3 regions of the Actinomadura sp. B10D3 genome follow, and region 3 is predicted to be linked to each of the others. Evidence: riboswitches for the same ligand, from Rfam matches in the RefSeq annotation. Region 3 holds a riboswitch; each other region holds the start of a gene.
What was found. A riboswitch is a leader RNA that binds a small molecule or an ion and turns the genes downstream of it on or off. The one in region 3 is predicted to bind cobalamin.
Positions count from the first base shown of each region.

Region 1: linked by a shared signal. The riboswitch ahead of ABGB11_RS38490 (ABC transporter substrate-binding protein) and the one ahead of cobN (cobaltochelatase subunit CobN) in region 3 are both predicted to bind cobalamin.
Region 2: linked by a shared signal. The riboswitch ahead of ABGB11_RS05640 (ribonucleoside-diphosphate reductase subunit alpha) and the one ahead of cobN (cobaltochelatase subunit CobN) in region 3 are both predicted to bind cobalamin.

Region 1 is NZ_JBDPLY010000040.1:59,885-63,149, forward strand. It holds gene ABGB11_RS38485 (iron ABC transporter permease) at 1-665, opposite strand, end outside; gene ABGB11_RS38490 (ABC transporter substrate-binding protein) at 799-1,722, opposite strand; cobalamin riboswitch at 1,792-1,912, opposite strand; gene ABGB11_RS38495 (TetR/AcrR family transcriptional regulator) at 2,001-2,627, shown strand; gene ABGB11_RS38500 (VOC family protein) at 2,624-3,001, shown strand; gene ABGB11_RS38505 (LLM class F420-dependent oxidoreductase) at 2,988-3,265, opposite strand, start outside.
Region 2 is NZ_JBDPLY010000002.1:500,484-503,748, reverse strand. It holds gene ABGB11_RS05640 (ribonucleoside-diphosphate reductase subunit alpha) at 1-1,340, opposite strand, end outside; cobalamin riboswitch at 1,463-1,680, opposite strand; gene ABGB11_RS05635 (hypothetical protein) at 1,785-2,405, shown strand; gene ABGB11_RS05630 (YcnI family protein) at 2,484-3,197, shown strand; gene ABGB11_RS05625 (copper resistance CopC family protein) at 3,194-3,265, shown strand, end outside.
Region 3 is NZ_JBDPLY010000010.1:33,428-36,692, reverse strand. It holds gene cobN (cobaltochelatase subunit CobN) at 1-1,801, opposite strand, end outside; cobalamin riboswitch at 1,855-1,978, opposite strand; gene ABGB11_RS17110 (precorrin-3B synthase) at 2,050-3,144, shown strand; gene ABGB11_RS17105 (precorrin-8X methylmutase) at 3,141-3,265, shown strand, end outside.

The sequences.
Region 1 (3,265 bases), on a different contig from region 3:
ACGTCCAGCAGCCGGCCGTGCGCGAGCAGCACGACCGCCGACACCAGCGCGTACGGGGCCACCAGACCGAGCTGGTGCCAGTCGGCCGTCCCGACGCCGCCGAGGATCCACGAGAAGATCCGCTGCAGCTCCTGCGCGTTCATCTGCTGGATGAACGTCTGCACCGCCGCCAGGAACGACGACACCGCCACCCCCGCCAGCACCAGCGTGGCCGCCCCGTTCCCGCGTCCCGCCGCGACGTTGCCGAGCGCGTACGCCAGGAACACCCCGCCCATGGCGCCGGCGAACGCGGCCAGCGGCACCCCGTATCCGGGGTCGCCCGGCACCAGCACGATCACCACCGTCGCGCCGACCCCCGCACCGGCCGCCGCGCCGAGCAGGTACGGGTCGGCGAGCGGGTTGCGGAACACGCCCTGGTATCCGGCGCCCGCCACCGCCAGCATCCCCCCGGCCAGCGCCGCCATCAGCGCCCGCGGCACGCGCAGCTCGAACAGCACGTTCTCGTCGATCACCCCGAACCCCGAGTCGACGTGCACGAACGGGATCTTGTCGGCGAGGGCCTTCAGGACCCCCGCCACCGGCAGCCCGGCCGCCCCGACCAGCACCCCGGCCAGCAGGGCCGCCACCAGCAGGCCCACCGCCACCGCGAGCGGCAGCGGCCGCAGCCGGGCCTGCTGCCGCGCCTCCCCCCGCCCGCGCCACGCGGGCTTCTGCCCGCGTCGCGCAGACGTCTTGGTCTGGTCGTCGGGGACGTCTCCGGAGCGGGCCGGGCGCTTGCTCACGGGCGGGAGTCCCCGGTCACTGGACCTTCTGGGCGGCGTCGCCGATCGCCTTCACGAACTCCGGCAGGCGGGGACCCCAGCGGGAGGCGATGTCGTCGTCGAGTTCGACCACGCCCTGGCCCTTGACGGCCTTGAGGTCCGACCAGCCGGGGCGCTTGCCGAGGGCGGCGGCGTTCTGCCCGCAGCACTTGGTGTCGGCCAGGAAGATCAGGTCCGGGTCCTGCTTGAGCAGGTACTCGCGGGACAGCTGCGGGTATCCGCCGGACGCCTTCCCGGCCTTGTCGGCGATGTTCTGTAGGCCGAACAGCGCGTACACCTGGCCAACGAACGTCTGCGACGTCACCGAGTGAAGCTGCTGGTCGAGCTCGTGGTAGTAGGTGAGGCCCTTGGCCTTGGACGACGCGGCGACCGTCCGCTGGATCGAGGCCCGCATGCCGTCGGTGACCTTCTTCGCCTCGGCGGTGTGGCCGGTGGCCTGTCCGAGGTCGGTGATCTCGTCGTAGGCGTCGTCCAGCTTCGCCGCCGCCGGCTCCAGCAGGACCGGCACCTTCACCTTCTCCAGCGCCTTGACCACGCCGTTCAGGTCGTCGGACAGCACGACGAGGTCCGGCTTGTAAGCGATGATCGCCTCGGCGTTCGGCTTGAAGCCGGACAGCTTCGTCTTCGGCGCGTTCGCCGGGTGGTTGGAGTACTCGTCCACCGCCACCACCTGCGGACCGGCGCCGATCGCGAACAGCGTCTCGGTGTGGGTGGGGGAGAGGGACACGATCCGCTTCGGCTTCGCCGGCACCGTCACCGCGCCGTTCGCGGCCTGGACGGTGACGGACTGCTCGGCGGACGTCGTCCCGTCTCCGGACGCCGCGTCGTCGCCGCCGCATGCGGAGGCGAACAGGACGGCGCCGATGGCCATCACCGCGCCGAGGGTGCGTACGGGTCTCACAGGAGCCTCCATGCTGCGGGAAGCCGCGGCCCGCTCAGGACGGATCGCCCTTCCACGAGGTCGACGGTCGTCGGCGCGCGAGGAGGCGACCTGGCTCGGCCACTCGGAAGGGCACCACAGTTGCGGGACAGCGCCGGATTCTCACCGGACTTCGCTCCAGGCGCGCAGCATCGCAACGGTATCAGCCCATGAGTGCGGGTCTGTCGGAATCCGCGGAGTGAGTAGTATACTCACTTCGACATTGACGGAGTGAGTACTCACTCCGTAGCCTGGCGGGCATGGAGCAGAAGAGACGGCGGCGCGCTCCCGGGATGAGCCCCCCGGAACGCCGCGAAATGATCGTCCGGACCGCGCTGCCGCTGGTCGCCGAGCACGGCACCGCCGTCACGACCGGCCAGATCGCCCGCGCGGCCGGGATCGGCGAGGCCACGATCTTCCGGGTGTTCGCCGACAAGGAGGAACTGCTGGACGCGTGCGTCGCCGAGGCGCTCCGGGGCGAGCACGTCCTCGCGGAGATCGAGGCGATCCCGCTCGACCAGCCGCTGCCCGCCCGCCTCGCCGAGGCCGCCGCCGCGGTGGAGGCCTACCTCACCCGCATGGGCCTGGTCATCGGCGCGCTGCACGCCACCGGCCGCGGCGGGCGCGGCCTGCCCGGCGGCCGCGACCATCCCGGCGCCGGGCGCGAGAACGCGATGACCCGCACCCGCGACGCCCTCGCCGACCTGTTCGAACCGGAACGCGACCGGCTGCGCCTGCCCGCCGAGCAGATCGCGAGCCTGTTCATGGGCCTGCTCTTCACCCGCTCCCGCCCGCCCGGCGGCCCCGAGACGCCCGACCCGCTGCCGGTCGACGACTACCTGGACGTCTTCCTCCACGGAGCCCTCAAGGAAGGAGCCCCCGAATGACGATCACGCTCAACCACACGATCGTGACCGCCGCCGACAACGACGAGGCCGCCCGCTTCTTCGCCACCGTCATGGGGCTGCCCTACACCGGCGTCCACCCGCACGCGCGGCACTTCGTCCCGATCCGCGTGAACGACGAGCTCACCCTCGACTTCATGACCGTCGCCTACCCGCAGGGCCACCACCTGGCCTTCGACGTGGACGCCGCCACCTTCGACACCGTCCGGGACCGCCTCGACGCCCGCGAGATCCCGTACGGCGACGACCCCGCCCACCCGGACAACGGGCGGGTCGACGAGAACCACCCGCTGGGCGGGCGCGGCCTCTTCTTCTCCGACTCCAGCGGCAACCTCTACGAGCTCATCGCCCCGTGACGGTCTTGAGGAACTCCCGGGTGCGCCTGCGGTCGTCGCCCGGCATGTACTCGCCGGCGACGAAATCGGTGACGCCGGCCTTCGCCAGCTCTTCCAGCTTCGCCGCGACCGCGTCCTCGTCCCCGACGACCGCGAGGTCTCCGGGGCCCTCGACGCCCTCCCGGTCCATCATCGCCCGGTAGGACGGCAGCGTCCCGTACACCTCGAACGTCTTCGCGGCCCGCTCCCTGGCCCGCTCCACGTCGTCGGTCACGCAGACCGGGA
Region 2 (3,265 bases), on a different contig from region 3:
CCGGAGGCGTCCACGTGCGCGGCCAGGTTCACCGAGCCTAGGTTGCAGACGGCCGCCTCCCCGTCCGCGGTCACCTCAAGGATCTCGGTGCACAGGTTGGACAGGTGGACGGTCTGGCCGGGCTCGGCGGTCTGGTTGCAGGCGCGGTTGGCGGCGTCCTTGAACGTCATCCACCCGTTGCCCGTTTCCGCAAGCGTGCGCATCATCCGGCCGTAGAGCTTGCGGGCCGGGATCTGCCGGACGAACCGCCCCTCCTTCTCCGCCGCCCGGTACGCCTCGTCGAACGCCTCGCCCCAGAGGTCGGCCAGCTCGGGGACCTCCTTCGGGTCGAACAGGGACCACGTCCCGTCGGCCTCGACGCGGCGCATGAACTCGTCCGGGATCCAGTTGGCCAGGTTCAGGTTGTGGGTGCGGCGCGCGTCCTCGCCGGTGTTGTCGCGCAGTTCCAGGAACTCCTCGACGTCGGCGTGCCACGGCTCCAGGTAGACGCAGGCCGCCCCCTTGCGGCGGCCGCCCTGGTTGACGGCGGAGACGGACGCGTCGAGCGTGCGCAGCCACGGGACGATCCCGTTCGCGTGCCCGTTCGTCCCGCGGATCAGGGAGCCGCGCGACCGCACCCGCGTCCACGAGACGCCGATGCCGCCCGCGTACTTGCTGAGCCGCGCGATCTGCCCGTACCGCTCGTAGATCGACTCCAGCTCGTCCCGCGGGGAGTCGAGCAGGAAGCAGGACGACAGCTGCGGGCGGCGGGCCGCGGAGTTGAACAGCGTCGGCGAGCTGGGCAGGTACGCCAGCGTGCTGAGCAGCCCGTACAGCTCCGCGACCTCGCCAACGGTCTCGGACAACCCGCACGCGACCCGCAGAAGGAAGTGCTGCGGGCGCTCCAGCACGAGCCGCGACCGCGGATGCCGCAGCAGGTACCGGTCATAGAGCGTCCGGAGCCCGAAGTACTCGAACCGGTCATCGGCGGACTCGTCGACGAGGGCGTCCAGCGCGGACGCGTGCGCGGCGACGAACGCCGCCGGAGCGTCCGCCAGCAGGCCCTCCCGGTGCGTGGCGGCGACCGACTCGGCGAACGTCCGGACCCCCGCGGACGCGGCCTCGTCCCGGATCCGGCCGCCGAGGAGCCGGGCGGCGACCCTGGAGTAGCCGGGCTCGGCGGGCACCAGGGCGGCGGCCTCGCCGATCGCCAGGTCCCGCAGCGCGCCGGCGTCGTCGCCGCCGGCGGCCCGGACGGCGGCGAGCAGCCGTCCGGCGTCCACGCCGGGAACCCCGTCGCAGGCCGCCTCGACCTCGGCGGCGATCGGCGCCGAAGGCGGCGCGGCCAGAGCCTGTGTCACGTGCATCTCCCCTCGCAAGCCGCCTCGCGGAGGCATGCGAACGGGGACGCGGCGGCATGCCGCGCTCCGCCCCCGGCCCACCCGCGAGGCCTGGACGTGGCGATCCGGGGGCCGACCACGGACCCCGAACCGGTCGTGCGGGCAGGTCTTCGGACTCGCGGGCGCCGCCTCGAAAGGCGTCCTACTGGCCGTCGCTTCCCAGGCCGCGTGGCCCAGTGCGTGATGACGGCGGTCGTTCCCGCTCACCGCTGCGGGGCAGTCCCGGACTCGCACCGGGTTCCCTCTTACGACGCCCCCGCCGCACGTGCGGCGGGGGCGTACCAGCACGGGATTGAACCCTACATGTAGTCGACGATCTTTGCACAACCCCAAGATGTTGGGTGTGTCGCGGATTCGCCGGGTCGGATGCGCGACCCCGGCCCGGGGTGGGACGATGGTGGCGCCATGCCCCCGCCCGCCTCGCAGCCGCTGTTCAGGACCGCGCGCGCCGTGGTGTTCGCCACGGTGTGCGTCACGCTGGCGACCCTCGGGCACGTCCTGGCGAGCGGGGTGCCGGTCCCGGCCTGGTCGGCGCTGGCGGGGTTCGCGGCGGTCCTCGGCGTGACGGCGGTGCTGGCGGGCCATGAGCGCTCGCTGGCGACGATCTTCGGCGGGCTGCTCGGCGGGCAGTTCGCGCTGCACACGCTCTTCGCCGCCGCGTCCGGGCCGGCGGGGCATCACATGCCGGAGGCGCACGCCGCGATGGCCGGCGGGGCGGCCCAGGGCGGCGCCGGGAGCGGCCTCGCGATGACGCTCGCGCACTGCGTGGCCGCGCTGGTCGCGGCCTGGTGGCTGCGCCGCGGCGAGCGGGCCGCGTGGGCGCTGGCGCGGCAGGTCGCCGCGCTGGCGAACCGTCCGATCCGGCTGCTCCTGGCCCTCCTCGCCGTCGAGCCGGCCGAGCCGCCGGCGCGTCCCCGCCGGACGGCGCGAGCACCGGCCGCCATCACGGCCACCGGCCGGTCCCTGCGGCACCAGGTGGTCCGGCGGGGTCCCCCGCCGCGTTCGAGGGCGCTCGCTCACCTCTGAGCCCGAGCGCAGTACATCACCGGACGCCGCTTCCTGGCGCGTCCGGCCTTTCCCGTACGACTCGAACGGAGTTCCTCCATGCGTTTCCTTCCAGGCGCCCGGCGCGCAGGCGCCGTCGCGTCGCTCGCCTCCATGGCCGTGATCGGGTTCGCCGCGGCCGCGTCCGCGCACGTCACCGTCAACCCGAAGGCGGCCGAGCAGGGCTCGTACGCCAAGGTCTCGTTCCGCGTGCCGAACGAGCGCGACGACGCGTCCACGACCAAGGTCGTGGTGCACCTGCCCGCCGACCATCCGCTGGCGTCGGTGTCGGTCCGCCCGACCCCGGGCTGGACGGTGAAGACGAAGAAGTCCAAGCTCCCGAAGCCGATCCAGGCGCACGGCGCCGAGCTGACCGAGGCGATCACGGAGATCACCTGGTCGGGGGGCGAGATCGAGCCCGGCCGGTTCCAGGAGTTCGACGTCTCGCTCGGACCGCTGCCCACCGACACCGGCCAGCTCGTCTTCAAGGCCGACCAGACCTACACGGGCGGCGAGGTCGTCAAGTGGGAGGAGCCTCCGGCCGAGGGGGCCGCGGAGCCGGAGCACCCGTCGCCGGTCCTGAAGCTGCTCCCCGAGGGCACCGCGACCGGAACCGGCCTGAGCGCCCAGGTGAAGCCCGTCTCGGCGAGCGGGCCCGCGGCGTCCGCCGATGACGGGACGGCGCGGCTGCTCGGCGGCGCCGGCCTCGCGGTGGGCGTGATCGGCATCGGCGTCGGCGCGTACGGCGTGACCAGGGCGCGGAGCCGGGCATGACCCGGGCGGCGCTCCGGGTCACCGCGGGCACCGCGGCCGCCGGGACGGTGCTCGCGCTCACCGCGCCC
Region 3 (3,265 bases):
CCGGGTCCATCGCGGCGATCGTCGCGTGCTCGTCGAGGAGCTGTTCGAGGCGGGCGATGTCGCCGTAGGTCTCGGCGCGGGCCATCGGCGGGACCATGTGGTCGACGAGGACGGCGTGCGCGCGGCGCTTGGCCTGCGTCCCCTCCCCCGGGTCGTTGACGAGGAACGGGTAGACCAGCGGGACGTCGCCGAGCGCGGCGTCGGTGCCGCAGGACGCGGACATGCCCGCCGCCTTGCCGGGCAGCCACTCCAGGTTGCCGTGCTTGCCGACGTGGACGATCGCGTGCGCGCCGAACTCGTCCGCCAGCCACCGGTACGCGGCCAGGTAGTGGTGGCTCGGCGGCAGGTCGGGGTCGTGGTAGATCGCGATGGGGTTCTGCCCGAAGCCGCGCGGCGGCTGCACCATGACGACGACGTTCCCGGCGCGGAGGGCGGCGAGCACGATGTCGCCGTCCTGGACGAACAGCTGCCCGGGAGGCGCGCCCCAGTGCAGCTCCGTCTCGCCCCGGAACACCTCCGGGAGGGTGCGGTACCAGCGTTCGTAGGACGCCGCCGAGATGCGGACCGGATTGCCCGCGAGCTGCTCCTCGGTGAGCCAGTCCTCGTCCTGCCCGCCGGCCGTGATGAGCGCGTGGACGAGCGCGTCGCCGTCCTGCTCCCGGACGCCGGGGAAGCCCTCGCCGAGGTCGTACCCGGCCGCGTCGAGCCGCGCCAGCAGCCGCACGGTGCTCGCCGGGGTGTCGAGACCGACGGCGTTGCCCACGCGGGAGTGCTTCGTCGGGTACGCCGACAGCATCACCACGATGCGCCGCTCGGCGGGCGGGGTGTGCCGCAGCCGCCCGTGCCGGACCGCGATCCCGGCGACCCGCGCCGCCCGCTCCGGATCGGCCCGGTAGACGGTGAGGCCGTCCTCGCCGGTCTCCTTGAACGAGAACGGGACGGTGATGATCCGCCCGTCGAACTCGGGGATCGCGACCTGCGACGCGGCGTCCAGCGGGGACAGGCCGTCGTCGCTCGCCTCCCACTCGGCGCGGCTCGTCGTGAGGCAGAGGCCCTGGAGGATCGGCACGTCCAGCGCGGCCAGCGCGCCGACGTCCCACGCCTCGTCGTCGCCCCCGGCCCCGGCCGTGGCGGGCCTGGTCCCGCCCGCCGCGAGGACGGTCACGACCAGCGCGTCCGCCTCCCGGAGCGTGTCGAGCAGTGCGGGCTCCGCGGTGCGGAGCGACGAGCAGAACACGGGGAGCGGCCGCCCGCCGGCGTCCTCGACGGCCTCGCACAGGGCCTCGACGAAGTCGGTGTTCCCGGCCATGTGGTGGGCGCGGTAGTAGAGCACGCCGATCACGGGGCCGTCGCCGCCGCGGGTCTCGCGCTCGAGCCGTCCCCAGGCGGGCGCCGGCCGCGGCGGCCCGAACCCGCGTCCGGTCAGCAGCACCGTGTCCGACAGGAACGCGTGCAGTTCGGCGAGGTTGGCGGGACCGCCGTGGGCGAGGTAGGAGTGCGCCTCGGCGCAGACGCCGCCGGACACCGTCGACAGCTCCATCAGCTCCGCGTCGGGGGCCTGCTCGCCGCCGAGGACGACGACCGGCCGGGGCCCCGCGAGCAGGGCGTCGAGCCCGTCCTCCCACGCGCGCCGCCCGCCGAGCAGCCGCACCACGACGAGATCGGTTCCCTCGACCAGCCCGGGCAGGTCGTCCACGGAGAGCCGCGCGGGGTTGCCGAGCCGGTAGCCGGCTCCGGACGCGCGGGCGCTCAGCAGATCGGTGTCGGACGTCGACAGCAGCAGGACGGTGCCAGCGGACACGGCCGTTCCTCCCCCTGGGGTCCTCGCCCCGGTCGCGGGTGTCGCGACGGCAGGAGTCTCCTGGCTCCCGGATCGACGCTCGCCCCGGCCTTCCCGTCCGTGCGGACAGTGGCCTTCGGCGGGGTTCGCTCCCCGGTCACAGTGGCGGGACCGCGCCGGATTCGCACCGGCTTCCTCCCATTGCCATCGCCTGCCCAGAACCCTACGGCAGCGCGGCCCGCCCGCAAAGTGTGGTTAACATCCTCCCCGTGCCGAATGTCAGAGCCCGTGCCGACGCGTGTCCTGGGGCGCTGCAGACACACGACGCCGCCGACGGGGCGCTGGCGCGCGTCCGGGTGCCGGGGGGCGCGGTGTCGTCCGCGCAGCTCAGGGTGCTCGGAGGCGCCGCCCGCGACCTGGGCTCGGACGTCATCGAGCTGACGTCCCGGGGCAACCTCCAGGTGCGCGGCGTCCGGGACCCGGCGGCGCTCGCGGAGCGGCTGGCGGCCGCCGGGCTGCTTCCCTCTCCGTCACATGAGCGTGTGCGCAACATCGTCGCCTCGCCGCTCGGCGGGCGCGGCGAGCACGGCGCCCTGGAGACGGACCCGCTGGTCACGGACCTCGATCGGGCGCTGTGCGGACGGCCGCCGCTGGCAGGGCTGCCGGGACGGTTCCTGTTCGCCTTCGATGACGGCAGCGGCGACGTGGCCTCGCTGCAAGCGGACCTCACGCACACTCCCGGCGGCTTCCTGCTGGCCGGGCTTCCGAGCGTCCTGCCGCCCGGCGACCCGGTCCGGACGATGGTCGCGGCGGCCGAGATCTTCCTCTCGATCCGAGGCGACGCCTGGCGCCTGGCGGAGGTGCCCGACGGCCCGCGGCGTGTGGCGTCCGAGCTCGGCGGAGAGCTGGTGCGGACCGCGGCGGCCCTGGAGCCGCCGCGTCCGCACGCCGGGGTCGTCCCGCAGCGGAACGGGCTGGTCGCGCTGGAGGCCGTTCCGCCGCTCGGCCGGTTGTCCGGCGCGCAGGCCGAGGCGCTCGCCGGCGTCGCGGACGAGGTCAGGGTGACGCCCTGGCGCAGCGCCGTCGTCCGGGACCTGGGCCCGGCGGACGCGTACCGCATCGCGGGACGGCTCGGCTCCGCGGGGTTCGCGACCGACCCCGATTCACCCTGGATCGGCGTCACCGCGTGCACGGGCAGTCCCGGTTGCGCGAGATCGCAGGGCGACGTGCAGGGAGAGGCCCGGCGCTTCGTCGCGGGCCTGAGCCGTGCCCCCGACACCCCCGTCCACTGGGCGGGATGCGAGCGGCGCTGCGGGATGCCCCGCGGCCCGGTCGTGCTGAAGACGGCGAAGGGACAGCAGTGATCGACTACGTCCGGGACGGCGCCGAGATCTACCGGCGGTCGTTCGCGACCATCCGCGCGGAGGCCGATCTGTCGGGGCTGCCGGACGGCGTGGCCCGGGTCGCCGTGCGGATGATCCACGC